2 regions of the Stenotrophomonas sp. GQ19 genome follow, and region 2 is predicted to be linked to the other one. Evidence: riboswitches for the same ligand, from Rfam matches in the RefSeq annotation. Region 2 holds a riboswitch; the other holds the start of a gene.
The links. A riboswitch is a leader RNA that binds a small molecule or an ion and turns the genes downstream of it on or off. The one in region 2 is predicted to bind glycine.
Positions count from the first base shown of each region.

Region 1: linked by a shared signal. The riboswitch ahead of gcvP (aminomethyl-transferring glycine dehydrogenase) and the one ahead of AC6CHL_RS15155 (trimeric intracellular cation channel family protein) in region 2 are both predicted to bind glycine.

Region 1 covers NZ_JCAXES010000002.1:113,095-123,455, forward strand. The annotation lists gene AC6CHL_RS04670 (hypothetical protein) at 115-507, opposite strand; gene AC6CHL_RS04675 (siderophore-interacting protein) at 587-1,480, opposite strand; gene AC6CHL_RS04680 (multidrug effflux MFS transporter) at 1,646-2,869, opposite strand; glycine riboswitch at 3,164-3,265, shown strand; gene gcvP (aminomethyl-transferring glycine dehydrogenase) at 3,354-6,233, shown strand; gene AC6CHL_RS04690 (amino acid permease) at 6,962-8,344, opposite strand; gene AC6CHL_RS04695 (AraC family transcriptional regulator) at 8,426-9,133, opposite strand; gene AC6CHL_RS04700 (catalase) at 9,309-10,361, shown strand, end outside.
Region 2 covers NZ_JCAXES010000008.1:104,907-115,267, forward strand. The annotation lists gene AC6CHL_RS15145 (MdtB/MuxB family multidrug efflux RND transporter permease subunit) at 1-2,321, opposite strand, end outside; gene AC6CHL_RS15150 (MdtA/MuxA family multidrug efflux RND transporter periplasmic adaptor subunit) at 2,318-3,493, opposite strand; gene AC6CHL_RS15155 (trimeric intracellular cation channel family protein) at 3,780-4,397, opposite strand; glycine riboswitch at 4,488-4,579, opposite strand; glycine riboswitch at 4,588-4,682, opposite strand; gene AC6CHL_RS15160 (GIY-YIG nuclease family protein) at 4,727-4,990, shown strand; gene AC6CHL_RS15165 (hypothetical protein) at 5,014-5,166, shown strand; gene AC6CHL_RS15170 (nuclear transport factor 2 family protein) at 5,198-5,638, shown strand; gene AC6CHL_RS15175 (hypothetical protein) at 5,642-6,091, shown strand; gene AC6CHL_RS15180 (DUF2004 domain-containing protein) at 6,183-6,506, shown strand; gene AC6CHL_RS15185 (hypothetical protein) at 6,549-6,812, opposite strand; gene AC6CHL_RS15190 (NAD(P)/FAD-dependent oxidoreductase) at 6,809-8,110, opposite strand; gene AC6CHL_RS15195 (NYN domain-containing protein) at 8,273-9,034, shown strand; gene AC6CHL_RS15200 (hypothetical protein) at 9,053-9,262, opposite strand; gene AC6CHL_RS15205 (glutathione S-transferase family protein) at 9,365-9,985, shown strand; gene AC6CHL_RS15210 (primosomal protein N') at 10,195-10,361, opposite strand, start outside.

The sequences.
Region 1 (10,361 bases), on a different contig from region 2:
AAAAAACCGGCCGAAAGGCCGGTTTTTTCTTGTTTGCTGTCGGTGGCTTTGGATGGATCTGATGACATCCGAACCGACTGCAGCCACGCATGGCGTGGCTCTACCCCCCCGGCCTCAGGAGTGCGTCGGGGTCTTCAGGCTGGCGGCGAGTTCGGCCTTGAACTGCTCGAAATCCTTGCCGTCGGCCTTGGCCTCGGCATGCGCGGCGTCCTTCAGTGCATCCGAATACACCAGGCGCACCGGCGTGCCTTGGCGTTCGTGCAGTTCGGCGGCCTGCATGATCAGCGCCAGCACGCGGGCGGCACTGGGGGTCTGGCCGGCGATACGGCCGTCCATGCCCAGCACCCATTCGCCATCGCGACGCACCACGCCAGCCAGCAGCGTGCGCTGCTGGTCGCGCAGTTCCGCATGCGGTTCGACCGGCGGGGCGGCGGCCTGCTCACGGTTGGCGGCCTGGGTTTCACGGCGCCGGCGGATGTCGCGGCGCAGTTTGGAGGTGGTCGACATCAAGAACGTCCGGACTGCATCAAAGCGCCAAGGATACCGCACGTGCCCCGCCAGGCCGGCCGCTGGCCACCGCCACCCCTCAGTCCAGCACCTTGCCGTGGCGCCAGTACCCCATGAAGGTGATGGCCCGTTTGTCGATCCCGCAGTCCTTCACCAGGTGCCGGCGGATCGCCATCACCGCGCCGGCTTCACCGGCGACCCACGCGTACAGCCCGCCGCCCGGCGCACTGGCCTGCTCCCACAGGATGTCCTGGTCGATGTCGATCTCGGCCAGGTCCTGCTCGGCCGCGCGCAGCCCCAACGGCCCGACCCGCGCCTGCACCGCCTGCTGCAGCAGCTGCCCGTGGGCGGCGCCCTCGCGGGCCAGCCAGAACAGCTGCGCCCCCACCGGGGCCGCCAGCGGCAGCACGTCGGCGTCGTGGGCCACTTCCAGGAAGGCCTGCACCTGCGGCGGATGCGGCCAGCGGGCCAGGTCTTCCAGGATGCCGGCCACCGCCGGCAGCGCGGTCTCATCGGCCACCAGCAGCACCCGCTGCACGTCGGCCGGCGGCTTCCACTCGAATCCCTGGCTGCTGTCGGCCACCTGTGCATCCGGGGCCAGCAGGCCGATGCGGTCGCCGATGCGGGCATGGGTGGCCCAACGTGAGGCCGGGCCGGTCTCCCCGTGCAGGACGAAATCGACGTCGACCTCGCCGGCCTCCGGGCGCAACGCGCGGATGGTGTAGGTCCGCATCGGGGCGCGTTCGCCCTCAGGCAGGGCGCGGTAGCGCGCGTACCAGTCCTCGCCCTGCGGCACCTGCGGCGCGTCCTGGCCGGGCAACGGGAAGAACACCTTGATGCGCTGGTCCGGCCCGTCGGTCTTCATGTTGGCCACGTCGGGCGCGGCGAACACCATGCGGGTCAGCGACGGGGAAAGGACGGTGCGCTGCTTGAGCGCGACGTCGAACAGGCGGTAGGTCTGCTGTGCAGCCATGCAATCACCCTGGAGTGCGGCGGACACGGACGGCCCGCAGGGGAATGTGTTGGCTGTCGTGGTGCACGAACTGGCTGGCGAGCACACAGAATACGCCGCCACCGCAGGTTGGCAATGGCGGCGGCACCGCGGTTGCGCACGACGCAACCGTGGCGTGCGCGCGGCTTATTCGATGGGCGTCAACAGCGCGCGGCGCTGCTCGCAGTGGCGTTCCCAATACCAGAAACTGGCGCCCACGGCGAAGAAGCCCGCATAGCCCAGCGCAAGATGCAGCGGCTTGGCACTGAGCAGCGGCGAGACCACGCCGGCCACCACGGTGTTGATCATCAGCTGGATGAACATCTGCATCGACGACGCCAGCCCGCGCTGGTGCGGGTACATGTCCAGCACCGCCAACGCCAGGATCGGGAAGATCAGCGCCATGCCCACGCCCCCCAGGAAGATCGGCAGCACCGCCCACGGCAGCATGATCTGCGGCACGGCCAGCACATAGCCCAGGTTGAGCACCGCCGACACCGCGCACAGGCCGAAGCCGATGCCGATCTGGCGCTGCGCGGTCAGGCGCCCGGCCATGCGCCCGGACAGGAACGAGCCCATCGTCATGCCGCCGATGGTGGGGATGAACAGCCACGCAAAGCCGCCCTCGCCCAGCTTGAGGTGCTGCATGACAAACACCGGTGCCGAGGCGATGTACAGGAAGATGCCGGAGAAGTTGAACGCGCCGGCCGCCGCCAGCCGCAACAGGCGTGGGTTGGAGCCCATGCGCAGGTAGCTGCGCAGCAGTTCGCGCATCGACAACGGCGTGCGCGCCTCCACCGGGTGGGTTTCAGGCAGCCACTTGCCGGTGGCCAGCAGCAGCACCACCCCGAACAGCACCAGGAACCAGAAAATCAGCGGCCAGTCGCCCCCGCCCAGCAGGATCCAGCCGCCGATGATCGGCGCGATCGCCGGGGCCACGCCGAAGATCATCGACACCTGGCTCATCAGGCGCTGCGCGTCGGCCCCGTGGTACAGGTCGCGGATCACGGCGCGGCCGACGATCACCCCGACCCCGGCGGTGACGCCCTGCAGCGCGCGGAACACCAGCAGCGTGGTCATGTCACGTGACAGCGCGCAGCCGATCGAGGCGCCGATGAACAGCACCAGCCCGCCGATGATCACCCGCTTGCGCCCGAACGCATCGGACAGCGGGCCGTGCGCCAGGCTCATCAGGCCGTAGAACAGCAGGTACACGCTGATGGTCTGCTGCACCGCGACCTGGTCCACCTGCATGCGCTCCCCCAGCAGCAGGAAGGCCGGGAAAATGGTGTCGATCGAGAACGGACCGAACATCGCCAGGCCTGCAAGCAGCAGGGCCAGGCGGCGGGTCGAGGGCGAGGCGGGCGTCATGCGGTCTTCCGTCTGGGCCATGCGCGAATGCACGGCGGGCGCCAGCCCGGAACGGGCGGCGCCAGATGAATACGAGGATCCGGCCATGATAGGCCTTTGCCGGCCCCCGCACCATGCCAACGGGTGCCATTCGGAGGCGTCTGGAGGCCCCCATTCATCCCGGGTGGGGCCGCAGTCGGCAAGGCCGCTGGGCTATAATCGCCGGGCTACATGGTGGGAGAAGCGGCGCTTTGTTTTGAAGCACCCGCTGCCGAAGGCGCAACGCCCGTAATCGCTCAGGCCCGATACCACCCGCATCAAAACTCTGGAGAGACCGGCCAGTGCCGGCGCCGAAGGGGCACGAAGCACGCAGATGCGCGCTTTTAAACTCTCAGGCAAAAGGACAGAGGGGCACCCAGGAAGACCGCAAGGTCCGGCGGTTCGCGCGCGTCTGCGATGCACCCCGACCCGGCAGACTTCCGAACGTGCGTGCCCACTCTTCGAGATGCCAGCCATGTCCCAGAACACCCCTTCCCTGCGCGAGCTTGAACACAGCCACGCGTTCGTCGAACGCCACATTGGCCCCAACGACGCCGAAATCGCGCAGATGCTCGACGTGGTCGGCCACGCCTCGCTGGACGCGCTCACCGATGCGATCGTGCCCGCCGGGATCAAGTCGCCGGCGGCGCTGGCGTTGCCCGAGTCGCTGACCGAAGTGCAGGCGCTGGCCAAGATCCGCGCCATCGCCGACAAGAACCAGGTGTTCCGCACCTTCATCGGCCAGGGCTACTACGGCACGCTCACCCCGAACGTGATCCTGCGCAACGTGCTGGAAAACCCGGCGTGGTACACCGCCTACACTCCGTACCAGGCCGAGATCTCGCAGGGCCGCATGGAAGCGCTGATCAACTTCCAGACCCTGTGCGCCGACCTGACCGGCATGGAAATCGCCAACGCCTCGCTGCTGGACGAAGCCACCGCCGCGGCCGAAGCGATGACCCTGGCCAAGCGTTCGGCCAAGAGCAAGTCCGACACCTTCTTCGTGCACGACGCGGTGCACCCGCAGACGCTGGAACTGCTGCGCACGCGCGCCGAGCCGATGGGCATCGTGCTGCGCGTGGGCACCCCGGCAGAAGCCATGGAAGCCGAAGCCTACGGCGTGCTGCTGCAGTACCCGGACACCTTCGGCCATGTGGGTGACTACAAGGCGCTGGCCGATGCCGTGCACGCGCGCGGCGGCCTGGTTGCCGTGGCCACCGACCTGCTGGCGCTGACCCTGATCGCCGCGCCCGGCGAATGGGGCGCGGACATCGTGGTCGGCAACTCGCAGCGTTTCGGCGTGCCGTTCGGTTTCGGCGGCCCGCATGCCGCGTTCATGGCCTGCCGCGACGCCTACAAGCGCTCGATGCCGGGCCGCCTGATCGGCGTGTCGGTCGACGCCCAGGGCAACGCGGCCTACCGCCTCACCCTGCAGACCCGCGAGCAGCACATCCGCCGCGAGAAGGCCACCTCCAACATCTGCACCGCCCAAGTGCTGCTGGCGGTGATGGCCTCGATGTACGCGGTGTACCATGGCCCGGACGGCCTGACCCGGATCGCCCGCCGCACCCACCGCCTGGCCGCGATCCTGGCCAATGCGCTGCGCGCTGCCGGCGTCAACGTGGGCGAGCACTTCTTCGACACCCTGCACGTCAAGGACATCGACGCCAAGGCGATCCACGCCAAGGCCGCGGCGGCGCGCATCAACCTGCGCGCGATCGACAGCGAAGCGGTCGGCATCAGCCTGGATGAAACCACCACCCGCGACGACATCGTGGCCCTGGGCCAGCTGTTCGGCGCCAAGGTGGATGTGGATGCGCTGGACGCCAGCACCGCCGACGCGCTGCCGGCCGGCCTGGTGCGCACCAGCGCGTTCCTGACCCACCCGGTGTTCAACACCCACCACAGCGAGCACGAACTGCTGCGTTACCTGCGCTCGCTGGCGGACAAGGACCTGGCCATGGATCGCACCATGATCCCGCTGGGCAGCTGCACCATGAAGCTCAACGCCACCGCCGAGATGATTCCGGTGACCTGGGCGGAGTTCGCCAATATCCACCCGCTGGCCCCGGCCGACCAGGCCACCGGCTACAAGGAACTGATCGAGAGCCTGGAAGCGATGCTGGTGGAATGCACCGGCTACGACGCGGTGAGCCTGCAGCCCAACTCGGGCGCGCAGGGCGAATACGCCGGCCTGCTGGCGATCCGCGCCTACCACCGCTCGCGCGGCGACGACCACCGTGACGTGTGCCTGATCCCGGATTCGGCGCACGGTACCAACCCGGCGTCGGCGCAGATGTGCGGCATGAAGGTGGTGGTGACCAAGACCGACGCCAACGGCAACGTCGACGTCGACGACATCCGCGTCAACGCCGAGAAGTACAGCGACCGCCTGGCCGCGATCATGATGACCTACCCCTCCACGCACGGCGTGTTCGAGGAAGAGGTGGTGGAGATCTGCGAGATCATCCACAAGCACGGCGGCCAGGTGTACACCGACGGTGCCAACATGAACGCTCTGGTGGGCGTGGCCAAGCCCGGCAAGTGGGGCTCGGACGTGTCGCACCTGAACCTGCACAAGACCTTCTGCATTCCGCACGGCGGCGGCGGCCCGGGCGTGGGCCCGTGCGCGGTCAAGTCGCACCTGGCGCCGTTCCTGCCGGGCAAGCTGGGTGACAACGGCCCGGTGGGCATGGTCAGCGCGGCCAGCTTCGGCAGCGCCTCGATCCTGCCGATCAGCTGGATGTACATCACGCTGATGGGCACCGCCGGCCTGCGCAAGGCCACCCAGGTGGCCCTGCTCAACGCCAACTACATCGCCACCCGCCTGGCCCCGCACTTCAAGACCCTGTACACCGGCCGCAACGGGCTGGTGGCACACGAGTGCATCCTGGACGTGCGCCCGCTGGAGAAGACCTCCGGCATCGCCGCCGAGGACGTGGCCAAGCGTCTGATCGATTTCGGCTTCCACGCCCCGACGCTGAGCTTCCCGGTCGCCGGCACGCTGATGGTGGAACCGACCGAAAGCGAATCGCTGCACGAGCTGGACCGCTTCATCAACGCGATGATCCAGATCCGCGAGGAAATCGCCGCGATCGAAGACGGCCGCCTGGACCGCGAGGACAACCCGCTCAAGCACGCCCCGCACACCGCCACCGCGGTGTCGGCCAGCGAATGGGCGCACGCCTACCCGCGTGAGCTGGCGGCCTTCCCGCTGGCCAGCCTGCGCCAGCAGAAGTACTGGCCGCCGGTGGCGCGCGTGGACAACGTGTACGGCGACAAGAACGTGATGTGTGCGTGCATCCCGGTGGATGCCTACAAGGAAGACGAGGGCGTGGAGGTGTAAACCTCCCTGCCCTGCTGCGACAGGAAACGGCCCGCGCAAGCGGGCCGTTTCTGTTTGCGGGATGCCCCTTCGCACGTGATGCTGGAAACGCCGGTCCCTGGTCGGCTGCCATTTCCCCCGGTAACGCCGGCCGCTGGCCGGCTCCCATTTACCCCGGTAGTGCCGGCCGCTGGCCGGCTCCCACGGATGCCGATCGGCATGGTGCAGAGCCGGCCAGCGGCCGGCACTACCGGGTTTCGATCGGTGAGGTGATGAGCCGGCCAGCGGCCGGCACTACCGGGTTTTGATCGGTGGTGTGATGTGCCCGCCAGCGGCCGGCACTACCGTCAATCCGCCCTGCGGCTGACGCGTACGCGGCGGGCGACTTCGCTGCTGATGGCGCTCACCGCGGTGAGCGCGGCCCTGCCGCGACAGGAAACGGCCCGCGCAAGCGGGCCGTTTCTGTTTGCGGGATGCCCCGTCGCACGTGATGCCGGTAACACCGGTCCCTGACCAGCTGCCATTTACCCCGGTAGTGCCGGCCGCTGGCCGGCTCCCACGGATGCCGATCGGCATGGTGCACAGCCGGCCAGCGGCCGGCACTACCGGGTTTCGATCGGTGAGGTGATGAGCCGGCCAGCGGCCGGCACTACCGGGTTTCGATCGGTGAGGTGATGAGCCGGCCAGCGGCCGGCATTACCGGGTTTCGATCGGTGGTGTGTTGTGCCGGCCAGCGGCCGGCAGTAGCGTCAATCCGCCCTGCGGCTGGCGCGTACGCGGCGGGCGACTTCGCTGCTGATGGCGATCACCGCGGTCAGCGCGGCCATCGACAGGAACTGCAGGCGGGTGTGCGACTCGGACAGCAGCAGGCCGAAGATCAGCGCCAGCACGCCCAGGCCGATTACGGTGAGGTACGGGTAACCGGCCATGCGGAACGGCAGGCGGGTGCCGTCGCGGTTGGCGCGGTGGCGCAGGATCAGCTGCGACAGCAGCGAGATCGTCCACACCAGCAGGCAGGTCGAGCCGACGATGTTGAGCAGCACCGGCAGCACCTTGTCCGGGAACAGCAGTTCCATCACCGTGGCCGCAAAGCCGAACAGCACGCTGGCCAGCACCGCGATGATCGGCACCTGGCGCGGGTCGGTCCAGCCCAGCACGGCCGGGGCCTCCTGGCGCTGGGCCAGCGAGTACATCATGCGCGAGGCGCCGTAGAGGTTGGCATTGAGCGCCGACAGCAGCGCGATCACCGCGATCAGGGTAATCGCCGTGGCCGCGCCGGGAATGTTGGCCACCTGCAGCACCGCCGCGAAGGGCGACTTCAGCGCTTCGCTGGTCCACGGCACCACGGCGATGATCACGCTGAGCGAGCCGATGTAGAACACCAGGATGCGCCAGGCCACGGTGCGGATGGCGCGCGCGATGCTGCGCTCGGGGTCTTCGGTTTCGGCCGCGGCCACCGCCACGATCTCGGTGCCGCCAAAGGCGAACACCACCACCAGCAGCGCCGCGCCCACACCGGCCAGGCCCTTCGGCGCGAACCCGCCGTGCGCGGTGAAGTTGGACAGGCCCGGCGAGGCCACGTCCGGCAGCCAGCCCATCAACAGCGCCACGCCGATCAGGATGAAGGCGATGATCGCCACCACCTTGAGGATGGCGAACCAGAATTCGAACTCGCCGAAGTTCTTCACCCCGAGCAGGTTGATCGCGGTGAAGAACAGCATGAAGGCCAATGCGGCCATCGGCACCGGCACCGCCGGCCAGACCGTGGCCAGCAACCCGGCCGCGCCCACCGCTTCGGCGGCGATCACGATCACCAGCTGTACCCACCACAGCCAGCCCACGGTGGCCCCGGCGGTGGCACCCATGGCGTCGGCCGCGTACACCGAGAACGCACCACTGGTCGGCTTGGCGGCTGCCATCTCACCCAGGGCGTTCATCACGATGATCACCAGCGCGCCGGCGACCAGGTAGGACAGCAGCACCGCCGGCCCGGCCGCCTGCACGCCCACGCCCGAGCCCAGGAACAGGCCCGCGCCGATCGCGCTGCCCAGTCCCATCATGATCAGCTGGCGGGGCTTGAGCGCGTGGCCCAGGCGGGGAGCGGCTGGCGTCGGAGTCGGGGATGCGGGCATCGGAATCGCTTGGCGGGCAACAGGTGCAACACGATACCTGTTCGGCCGGGCTGCGGCATAGGCCACAGGGCCCAGCCCGGCCTAGCGGTCGCGCTCGCCGATCTGCGCGCGGTAGCCGCGCGGGGACACCCCCACCTCGGCCTTGAACTTGCGGGTGAACGCGCTCTGGTCGGTGAAGCCGCAGGCCTGGCCGATGCTGGCGATGCTGTCGCCGCCGTGCAGCAGGTGCACCGCCATCTGGATGCGCAGGCGGGTGAGCACCTGCTGCGGGGTCATCTGGAACACCTTGCGGAAGGTGCGCTCCAGCTTGGACAGCGAAAACCCGGTGATGTCCAACAGGGTCTGCATGCGCACGTTCTCGGCGTAATGCGCGTTCAGGTGCGCCAGCGCCAGCCGCAGCTGCTCGTACTGGGTGCCCAGGCTGTCCTTCTGGCCGAGGTCGCGCGAAATGCCAATCAGCCCCTTGACCTGCCCGTCCACCAGCAGCGGCCGCTTGCAGGTCAGGCACCAGCCCGGCTCGCGGTTGGCGAACAGGTGCAGCTCCATCAGGTTCTCGATCACCCGCCCGGCCAGCACCTGTTCGTCCTGGCTGGCGTAATCGGCCCCCAGCCCGGTGGGATAGATCTCCGCCGCGGTGCGCCCGATCACCTCCTTGCGCGACTTCAGGCCCAGCCGGCGCAGCATGGTCTGGTTGATGTGCGTATAGCGCCCGTCGCGGTCCTTCATGAAGAACAGCACGTCGGGGATCGCATCAAACAGGGCTTCGATGTCGGCAGGTTCTACGCGCATGCGGCAACAGGTGGCGGAAGATTCGAGCCAAGGATACCCGTCCGGCTGCGCGCCACCCAGCGCCAGGGCGCGGCATGTGAAGCGCGGGTGGATGCGCGCCGGGCTTTTCGCACCCGCGATTAACGCCGGCCACGCCAGTGTGGGGGTTGCCTTCCCGCCAGCCCGGAGCCGCCACATGGCCGCCAGCAAGCCCCGCACCAAACCCGCCCCTCCTGCCGACAGCCGTGGCCAAGGGGACGAACTGCACCAGCACGCCGGTGGCACCCACCCGCCGCTGACCACCAACCAGGGCATTGCGGTTGCCGACAACCAGAACTCGCTGCGCGATACCCCGCGCGGGCCGACGTTGCTGGAAGACTTCATCCTGCGCGAGAAGATCACCCACTTCGACCATGAGCGCATCCCCGAGCGCATCGTGCATGCGCGCGGCAGCGCGGCGCACGGCTATTTCGAGCTGACCCGTTCGCTGGAAGAATTCACCCGCGCGCGCGTGCTGACCGAAGTGGGCGTGCGTACCCCGGTATTCACCCGCTTCTCCACCGTGGCCGGTGGCGCCGGTTCGGTGGACACCCCGCGCGACGTCCGCGGCTTCGCGGTGAAGTTCTACACCCGCGAAGGCAACTGGGACCTGGTCGGCAACAACATCCCGGTCTTCTTCATCCAGGACGCGATCAAGTTCCCCGACCTGATCCACGCGGTAAAGATGGAACCGGACCGCGCCTTCCCGCAGGCAGCCAGTGCGCATGACACCTTCTGGGACTTCGTGTCGCTGATGCCCGAATCGATGCACATGATCATGTGGGCGATGAGCGACCGCACCATCCCGCGCTCGCTGCGCACCATCGAAGGCTTCGGCATCCACAGCTTCCGCCTGCTCAACGAAGCCGGCGAATCCACCTTCGTCAAATTCCACTGGCGACCCAAGCTGGGCATCCAGTCCACGGTGTGGGACGAGGCGGTGAAACTGCAGAGCGCCGACAACGACTTCCATCGCCGTGACCTGTTCGAGGCGATCACCGCCGGCGACTTCCCCGAGTGGGAACTGGCCGTGCAGCTGTTTACCGAGGAAGACGCCGAGGCGTTCCCGTTCGATCATCTGGACTCGACCAAGATCATCCCCGAATCGCTGGTGCCGCTGACCGTGATCGGGCGCATGGTGCTGGACCGCTGGCCGGACAATTTCTTCGCCGAAACCGAACAGGTGGCTTACTGCCCGGCCAATGTGCCG
Region 2 (10,361 bases):
AGGCGCGCGATGGCGTCCGGCCCGAAGGCCGCGTCCGGGCGCGCTTCCAGCACCACGCGGTACTGATTGGCCTGGGTGAAGATGGTGGAGATCTGGCGCTGGCCGAACGCGTCGTACAGCGCATCGGCCACTGCGTCCACGCTGATGCCCAGGCGCGCGGCGGCCACCCGGTCGATCAGCACGTGCGCCTGCAGGCCCTGGTCCTGCAGGTCGCTGGCCACGTCGGCCAGGGCTGCGGACTGCTGCAGGTGGGCCAGCAACCGGGGCGTCCACTGCGCGAGCTGGTCGCTGTCGGGGCTGGTCAGGGTGAACTGGTACTGGGTGCGGCTGATTCGGTCCTCGATGCCCAGTTCCTGCACCGGCTGCAGGTACAGCGTGATGCCGGGCACGTGCGCCACGCGCTGCTGCAGCCGCGCGATGATCGCCTGCGCGTCGGCATCGCGCTGCGCATGCGGTTTCAGCTCGATCAGCAGCCGGCCACTGTTGAGCGTGGCGTTGTTGCCGTCCACACCGATGAACGAGGACAGGCTGGCCACGTCCGTATCGTCCAGCAGCGCCGCGGCAAGCGCCTGCTGGCGCTGTGCCATGGCCTGGAACGAGATCGACTGCGGCGCTTCGCTGATGCCCTGGATCAAGCCGGCGTCCTGCACCGGGAAGAAGCCCTTGGGCACCCACACGTACAGCGCGGCGGTAAGCAGCAGGGTGGCCACGGTGGCGCCCAGCATCAGCGGCTGGCGCTGCAGCACCCAGTGCAGTTGGCGGTCGTAGATCGCCACCACGCGGTCGAACGGGTCGCCCTGCTGCGCCGATTCCTGGCCGTCGGCATCGCGGCGGGTGGCATGCCCGGCCTTGAGCAGGCGTGCGCACATCATCGGTGTCAGCGTCAGCGAGACCAGCAGCGAAATGCCGATCGCCACCGCCAAGGTGATCGCGAACTCGTGGAACAGCTTGCCCACCACGTCGGCCATGAACAGCAGCGGGATCAGCACCGCGATCAGCGACAGGGTCAGCGAGATCAGGGTGAAGCCGATCTGCCGGGCGCCCTTCAGTGCCGCCTGCATCGGCGTGGCGCCGCGTTCCAGGTGGCGGGCGATGTTTTCCAGCATCACGATCGCATCGTCGACCACGAAGCCGGTGGCGATGGTGAGCGCCATCAGGGTGAGGTTGTTGAGTGAGAACCCCGCCAGCAGCATCACCCCGAAGGTGCCCACCAGCGACAGCGGCACCGCGATGCTGGGAATGATCGTGGCCGGAATGTTGCGCAGGAACACGAAGGTGACCATCACCACCAGCGCGATGGCGATCAGCAGTTCGTGCTGCACGCCGCGGATGGAGGCGCAGATTGATTCGGTGCGGTCGCTCAGCACCGCCACGTCCACGCCCTTGGGCAGCGACGCCTGCAGCTGCGGCAGCAGCGCCCGCACCTGGTCCACCACGGCGATCACGTTGGCACCGGGCTGGCGCTGGATGTTGATCAGCACCGCCGGCGTGGTGCCCGACCACGCGGCCAGCTGGCGGTTTTCCGCGCCGTCTTCGATCGTGGCCACATCGCCCAGGCGCAGCGGCGCGCCATCCTTGTAGGCCAGGATCAGCGCCTGGTACTCGGCCACCGAGCGCATCTGGTCGTTGGCATCGAGCATGATCGCGCGGGTGGGGCCGTCGAAGCTGCCCTTGGGCATGTTGACGTTGGCCGCACCGATCGCGGTGCGGATGCTGGCCATGCTCAGCCCGTTGGCGGCCAGCGCCGACGGGTTCACCTGGATGCGCACCGCCGGGCGCTGCCCGCCGGCCAGGCTGACCAGGCCCACGCCCGGCAGCTGCGACAGGCGCTGGGCCATGCGCGTATCCACCAGGTCGTGCACCTGCGGAAGCGACAGGCCCTGCGAGGTCACCGCCAGGGTCAGGATCGGAGTGTCGGCCGGGTTGACCTTGCGGTACACCGGCGGCACCGGCAGGTCGTCGGGCAGGAAGCTGTCGGCGGCGTTGATCGCGGCCTGCACTTCCTGCTCGGCCACGCCCAAGGCCACCTCCAGCGAAAACTGCAGGGTGATCACCGACGCGCCCCCCGAGCTGGTGGAGGACATCTGCTTCAGCCCGGGAATCTGGCCGAGCTGGCGCTCCAGCGGCGCGGTCACCGCACTGGTGGTCACCCCCGGGCTGGCACCCGGGTACAGCGTGGTGACCTGGATGATCGGGTAGTCCACCTGCGGCAGCGCCGCCACCGGCAGCAGCCGGTAGGCCAGGAAGCCGGACAGCAGCAGCGCCACCATCAGCAGCGTGGTGGCTACCGGGCGCTCGATGAAGGGCCGCGAGAGGTTCATGCGCCGGTCCGCGGCGCGTCCACCTGCGTACCCGGCGTGGGCACCACCTCCACCGGCGCACCTTCGCGCAGGCCGTCGATGCCTTCCACCACCACCCGCTCGCCGGCCTTGAGGCCTTCGCGCACCGAGACGCGCTCACCATCGGCCGGGCCCAGCACCACGTTGCGCAGGTGCGAGGTGTTGTCCGGCGCGATCACGTACACATAGCTGCCCTTGCTGCCGAACTGCACGGCGGCGTTGGGAATCACCACCGCATCGGCACTGCTCACCTGCAGGCGGATGTTGACGAACTGGTTGGGGAACAGCGCCTCGTCGGCATTGGCGAACTGCGCGCGCAGCTTCAGCGTGCCGGTGGCGGTGTCGATGCGGTTGTCCAGGCTGGACAGCACGCCGCTGCCGAGCGCTTGGCGCTCTTCGCGATCCCATGCTTCCACCGTGAGGTCGGGCGTGGCGCGCACGGCCGCCACCACCGCTGGCAGGTCCGGCTCGGGCACGGTGAAGAGCACGCTGATCGGCGTGGTCTGGGTGATGGTGGCCAGTGGTTCGGTATCGCCGCTGCGCACCAGGTTGCCCACGTCCACGTTGCGCAGGCCCATGCGCCCGGCCACCGGCGCGGTGATGCGGGTGTACTGCAGCTGCAGGCGTGCTTCATCCACCGCAGCCTGGTCGGTCTGGCGCCGGCCCTGCAGCTGGCGCACCTTGCTCTGCTGGTCGCTCAGGTCCTGGGCCGACACGAAGTGCTTGGCCTGCAGTTCGCTGTAGCGCGTGAGCTGGGTCTGCGCGTTGTCCAGTTCGGCCAGGTTCTGCTGCTGGGTGCCCAGCGCACGCGCCAACGCCACCTGGTAGGGGCGCGGATCGATCTCGGCGATCAGGTCGCCGGCCTTGACGTGTTCACCCTCGCGGAACGACAGCCGCAGCAGTTCGCCCTCCACGCGGCTGCGCAGGCTCACGGTATGCAACGGCGTCACCGTGCCCAGCGCCTTCAGGCGCACCACCAGGTCTTCGCGCACCACCGTGGCCACGCGCACCGGCGTGGCGGTGCTCGCGGGTGCGGCTTCGGCGGCCGGCGCGGGCGACAACACGCGCCAGGCGATCACGGCGGCGGCCAGCACGGCCACGACCAACAGCGGTTTGAACAGACGACGGGAACGCGAGGGGAGCGGGGCAGACATGGGGCATCCTGCGCGTGCGCCACACGGCGAACGCGTCCATGGTTTACCGGCCCGTGGGGGCAGGCGAGGCGAAGTGGGGTTGTCTGGCGGGGCCGCTGGTCGAATGCCGCAGCGTGGCTGGATACCGACCCGGGAGGGGCGGGGGCGTCATGGTACCGCGTGTGGGTGCCTGCACTCACATGCCCTTGGTCATGGGGCGGGGACGGTTGGGTGCTACCGGTGCATTGAACGTGTGTCAGGCCACCCGACCAACGGTCGGGTGCTACCGGTGCATTGAACGTTCCGTTCAATGCACCTCGTCGCGGTAGACGAACTTGGGCATTTCCCATTTGAAGTGGATCGCCAGCAGGCGCAGCAGGAAGCCGCCGCCCAGGCACCACAGCGTGGCCGCGTTGATCGACATGCCCAGCTCCAGCAGGCCCAGGTAGGCCGCGCCGGTGAACAGGGTGATCACCGCATACAGTTCCTTCTGGAAGATCAGCGGGACCTCGTTGCACAGCACGTCGCGCAGCACGCCGCCGAAGGCACCGGTCAACATGCCCGAGATCAGCACGATCGGCGCGGCGTGGCCGGCATCGCGCGCCACCGCGCAGCCGATCAGGGTGAAGCAGATCAGCCCCAGTCCATCCAGCACCAGGAAGGTGCGGCGGAAGTGGTGCATCCAGCGCGCCACCCAGGTGGCGATCAACGCCGCGCAGATGGTGAAGCCCAGGTACTCCGGATGCTTCACCCAGCCCAGCGGGTAGTGGCCCAGCACGATGTCGCGCAGCGAACCACCGCCGAGTGCGGTGACGCAGGCGATGATGACCACGCCGAACAGGTCCATGCGCCGCCGTCCGGCGGACAGCGCGCCGGTCATGGCTTCGGCGGAAATGGCGATGAGGTAGATCAGTGAGAGCAGCATGGGGGAGGCTCCGGGCACGTCAGGCGGGGACGGAAGCACGCACATCGCACGCCAGCGCGGGGCACTGTCGTGAGGGTGGGATTCCGTTGCCGCTCCCGCTGTCCTTTTGCCTGAGAGTTCGGTGGCCAAGGCCACGTGCCCCTTCGGCGGGTCATTGAAGACCTCTCTCCAGATCGGCGTGCTGGATGCATGGTTGGTGGCGTTCCGAGCCACCGGCCTGAGCGATTATGGGAGCCTGCGCCTTCGGCGGGTGCCAGCGTGGCACCTCTCTCCTGCATCCGGGGCGGATTCTAGCAGCCGCCGGGCGCTCTCCGGTGGATAATCCCGGTATGCCCGCTGAACCCGCCCCCTGGTACGTGTACCTGCTGGAATGCCGCAACGGCAGTTACTACGCCGGCATCAGCAACGACGTGGACGCCCGCTTCCAGGCCCATCTGGCCGGCAAGGGCGCCAAGTACACCCGCGCCCACCCGCCGGTGAAGCTGCTGGCCATGCGCGCCTACCCGGACCGCGCGACCGCCTCCAAAGCCGAATGGCAGCTCAAGCGCCAGCCGCGGGCGCGCAAGCTGGCGTGGCTGCAGGCCACCCCGTAGCGCCGGGCTCCACCCGGCTGCGCGTGACGCTGGCTCGCCGTCACGGCGTAGGCCACAATCCGCCGACCACCTGGCTGGACGGTCTTCGCACGGGTGAGCCGATGAGCGACGAGGCGGCCGCCTTCATGTACATGCAGCTGGGCCTGACCGAATTGGAGCTGTTCGGCGAGGAATGAGCTGCGCCACCTACCCGAGGGAAACCCTGCGATGACCCCGCTTGCCCTGTTGCTCGCCCTTGCCGGCGCTACTACACCTGCCGCCCCCGCCATCGATCCCGCCACGCGTGCCGCGATCGAAACCACCTGCCTGGACTACGTGGACGGCCAGCTCGAGGGCGACCCGGCCCGCGTGGCGCGTTCGCTGCACCCGGACCTGGCCAAGCGCGCGATCCTGGGTGACACGCCGGATGAGCGCCTCGGCCTGCGCCGGATGTCGAAGGAAGAACTGGTGGAGCTCACCCGGCAGGGCGCGTTGAAAACCCCGAAGGACCAGTGGAACCGCAGCTGCACGCTGCTCGACGTTACCGGCAACGCCGCCTCGGTGCGGTTGGAAACACCGTGGTTCGTGGACTATTTCCACATGGGCCGGTTCGGCGAGCGCTGGGTCATCGTCAATGCGCTGTGGTACAGCAAGCCGAAGGGGGCGTGACACATGAGCACCTCCGCCAAGGCGTGGACGTCACTGCTGCTGTTGGCTGTTCTGGTGGGTGCGCTACCGGGTGTGCTCTACCTGCTGGGCTTGGCCAGCATTCAGGCGATGCCGCTGCCGGCAGCAGTGCCGAAAAGTCCCCAGGCGGTGTGCGATGGTGAGCCGCTTGAACCGGTCGCGCGGCTGGACCCTTGGCGCTTCACCGCCGCGCTCTTCATCGCGCCGCTTGGGCAGGATGTATTGGCGCATCGTCAAGCGTCGTGGGTGGCGGCCAGGCATTTGTTGCGCGAGCGACGCGGCGGCATGGTCAGCTGGCACCTTGCCAATGCCGCGTTGACGATCTGGATTACCCGGCACTGGAGTGCAACCCAGATCGCAGCCACCGCGCATGCAGAGCACTATTGTCGGGACCGCATTGCTGTTCCAAATAGCCTGAGAACGCCGCGCGATTGACCGCCCGTGGCATCACCGCGATCATACCCTGCGCCCCGCGCGCTTCAACGATGCAAGTCCGCAATGCACCCCCTACAGACAAGGACGCCACATGACCGATACAACCGCACAACGACAGGCGCAGGCACTGGCCGCCCTCCAGCAGGCCGTGGGCACCGAAGCCGGCGAAGACGGCGTGGATCTGTTCGCCGACCACCACCGCGACGAGCTGCCGGCCAGCTATTGGCAGCAGCACCTCGGCGACGTTGCGCCGACGTCGGCCGCCATCATCGGGCTGCTGGAATTCAAGTCGGCCTGGGGCGAAAACGAGAGTGAGTACTTCGATTTCACCTTGCCGGGCGACGTCACGAACTACGTGGTGTCGGTGCACTTCGATGAAGCCGGCGAGATCGACGGGATCGCGATGGAAAGCTGATGCATCGGGGCGAAGTCACCGGACATACCGATGGGTTCACCCCTAACGCGGCGGCAGTACGAACACCAGCAGTACGCACAGCGCCAGAATGCCCACCAGCACCCAGCGCAACCCCTCCGGTGACAGCACGCCGAACAGGCGCAGCTCGCTGGCAGCGAAGTGGTGCCCGCAGTTCGGACAACGCACCTGCATCTGCACGTGGCGCGGGGTGATCGCGTTGAAGAACATCGGCACACCGCTGCGCACCAATGCCTTTCGGCTGTCGAACACGGCCGCGCAGCCCGGACAGGTTTCGTGGTTGCTCATGGCGGCGGGGTGTCGCTGGTCAGCTTCGGCCGGCGGTCCTCACGGTCATCCCCGAAGATGATCCGCGCACTGCGCTGGTAGCTCCAATACGCCACCGCCCAGTTGAGCAGCACCACGATGCGGTTGCGGAAGCCGATCAGGAAGAACACGTGCGCGGCCAGCCAGAACCACCAGGCCAGCACGCCGGACAACTGCAGCCGGCCCAGGTGCACGATGGCCGCCATGCGCCCGATCGTGGCCAGGTTGCCGAAGTCCTGGTACTTGAACGGGCCCGGCGCCGGTTTGTCCTCCAGCCGCGCGCGGATGATCGCCGCCACGTGCTTGCCCATCTGCTTGGCCGCAGGCGCCACGCCGGGCACCGGCCGGCCGTCGGCCTGGCTGAGCGCGGCCAGGTCGCCGGCGACGAAGATCTCCGGGTGGCCTTCGATGGTCAGGTCCGGCTGTACCGGCACGCGGCCGGCGCGGTCCAGCGGCACCGCCAGTGTGCGTGCCAGCGGCGAGGCGGCCACGCCGGCGGCCCACACCACGGTGCGCGCCGGCACGAACTGGTTGCCCAGCTGGAAGCCGTCGCCGTTGATGTCGCTCACCGGCGTACCGGTGAGTACTTCCACACCCAGTTTTTCGAGCTGGCGGCGCGCCTTCAACGACAGCACCTCGGGGAAGGTCGACAGCACGCGCGGGCCGGCTTCCACCAGACGCACCTTGGCGCTGGCCGGATCGATGTGGCGGAACTCGTTGCGCAGGGTATGCCGGGCGATCTCGGCCAGGGTGCCGGCCAGTTCCACGCCCGTGGGGCCGCCGCCGACCACCGCGAAGCTGAGCCAGGCGGCCTTGCGGGCGGGATCGGGCTCGGCCTCGGCGCGCTCGAACGCGAGCAGCAGCTTGCGGCGCAGCGCGATGGCATCGTCCAGGGTTTTCAGCCCGGGCGCATCGGCGGCCCATTCGTCGTGGCCGAAGTAGGCGTGGGTGGCGCCGGTGCAGAGCATCAGCGTGTCGTAGCCCAGGTGGCTGCCATCGGCCAACGTGATCTGCCGGGCCTGCTTGTCGATCGAGGTCACTTCGCCCAGGCGCACTTCCACGTTGCGCTGGTCGCCCAGGATGTGGCGCAGGGGCGCGGCGATATCCGGCGCCGACAGCCCGGCGGTAGCCACCTGATACAGCAGCGGCTGGAACAGATGGTGGTTGCGGCGGTCTACCAGGGTGATGCGCACGCGCGCGCTGGCCAATGCCCGGGTGGCCCAGAGGCCGGCGAAGCCTCCACCGATGATCACCAGGTGGGGCAGGGTATCGCGGGTCATGCAGGGACTCCTTGGCGGGGGCCGGCCGTCCGGCCCATGGGTTCATGGTCGACGCGGCATATCGTCGCACGTGAAGCACGATGTTCACGCGGATGACAGATACTGGGTTCAGGGGCCGTCGCGCTGGCGCATGGCCGTGGTCGCATCGCTGTGGAGGCTGACATGACCGAACCGGAAAAGCGCATCGCCCTGCTGATCGATGCCGACAACGCGCCGTCGTCGAAGATCGACGTGGTGCTGGCCGAGGTGGCGCGCTATGGCGTGGCCAACGTGCGCCGTGCCTATGGCAACTGGAAGAGCCCGGCGCTGAAAGGCTGGGAATCGGTGCTGCATGCCTACGCCATCCGCCCGATCCAGCAGTTCGCCTACAGCCGGGGCAAGAACGCCTCGGACATGGCCATGGTGATCGATGGCATGGACCTGCTGTACGCACGCAACCTGGATGGGTTTGCGATCGTCTCCAGCGATGCCGACTTCACCCCGCTGGTGATGCGCCTGCTTACCGACGGGGTCAAGGTGTACGGATTCGGAGAGAAGAAAACCCCCGAGCCGTTCGTCAATGCCTGCTCCAAGTTCACCTACCTGGAAGCGCTGGGACAGGACCTGGCCGCCGACCCCGAGGTGGAGCACGGCAACGAGGAAACCCGGCCGCGCAAGAGCGGCCCCGAGCTGCGCAGCGACACCCGTCTGGTGCAGATGCTGCGCAGCGCGGTGGCCTCGGCCGAAGCCGACGATGGCTGGTCGCACCTGGGCCCGGTGGGCAGCCAGATCGGCAACCAGGCCTCGTTCGATTCGCGCAACTACGGCTACGGCAAGCTCAGCGAACTGCTGGCCGCCACCGGCTTGTTCGAGATGAAGAAGGACGGCAAATCCACCTACGTGCGCGCGCTGCCGAAGAAGGGCGCGGCCAAGGCGGCCAAGTGATGCAGGGCGAGGTGCCGGTCAGTGCGTGGCGTGCACCACTGACAGCGTGCGCGCGTCGGACTGCTGGTAGCCGTCGATGACGCCGCGGCCAAAATCCTGCAGCGTGCCGAACGACATCAGCACCAGCGCGGCGGCCAGCATCAGGTTGCGATGATGACGGCGGTAGCCCACGACCAGCAGCACGATACCCAGGCACAACAGACTGACTTCGAGGATCTGCGCAAACATTGCATTTCGTCCATGAGGTGACGGCCACGCCGCCGACCGGCGTATCGTAGCGCCACTGCGCGGTGCTGTGGCACCGCTTCTGTCCGAACCGGGAAACCAACCATGCTGAAGATCTGGGGCCGCCACAATTCGAGCAACGTGCGCAAAGTCCTCTGGTGTGCCGAGGAAATCGCCGTGCCCTACGAGTCGATCCAGGTCGGCGGTGCGTTTGGCGGCACCCAGTCGCCGGAGTACCGGGCGATGAATCCCAACGGCCTGGTCCCGTTGATCGAAGACCATGGCCTGCCGCTGTGGGAATCCAACACCATCGTGCGTTACCTGGCCGCGCGCTATGCGCTGGGCACGCTGTACCCCGAAGACGTGGTGGCGCGCGCGCAGTCGGAGAAGTGGATGGACTGGACCACCTCCGCCTTCTCCGGCGTATTCCGCGACCTGTTCTGGGGCACCCTGCGTACCGCCCCGGCCGACCGCGATGAAGCGCGCATCGCTACCGCGCTGGTGCGCTCGGGCGACCTGCTGGCCATGGCTGACGACGCGTTGTCGCGGCAGCCGTGGCTGTCCGGCGATGACTTCGCCATGGGCGATATCCCGCTGGGCGCCTTCATCTATGCCTGGTTCGAAATGCCGATCCAGCGCCCGCAGTTGCCGCACCTGGCGGCCTGGTACGAGCGCCTCAAGCAGCGCCCGGCGTACCAGCGCGGCGTCATGACCGCGTTGACCTGACGCACCATGCCGACCAGCGGTCGGCGGCGGTAAGTGGTAGGTGCGGACCGTTGGTCCGCACGTGGCCCGCGCATGCGATGCAACGAAGGCGGACACGGCGCACCGACCCGGTCGGAGGCGGTACGTGATAGGTGTGGACCGTTGGTCCGCACATGGCCGTCGCATGCGCGATGGCGAACGCGCCGTGCCCACCAGCGGTCGGCACCTACCTAGTAGAGATCCGTCGGATCCACATCCAGCGACCAGCGCACCTTGCGTGCCTGCGGCAGCGCGTGGATCTGCGGGGTGATCAGGTCCAGTACGCCGTGCAGCGGTCGGCGTGCGGGCGCTGACAACAACAGCTGCGTGCGCTGGTACCCGGCGCGGCGCGGCATGG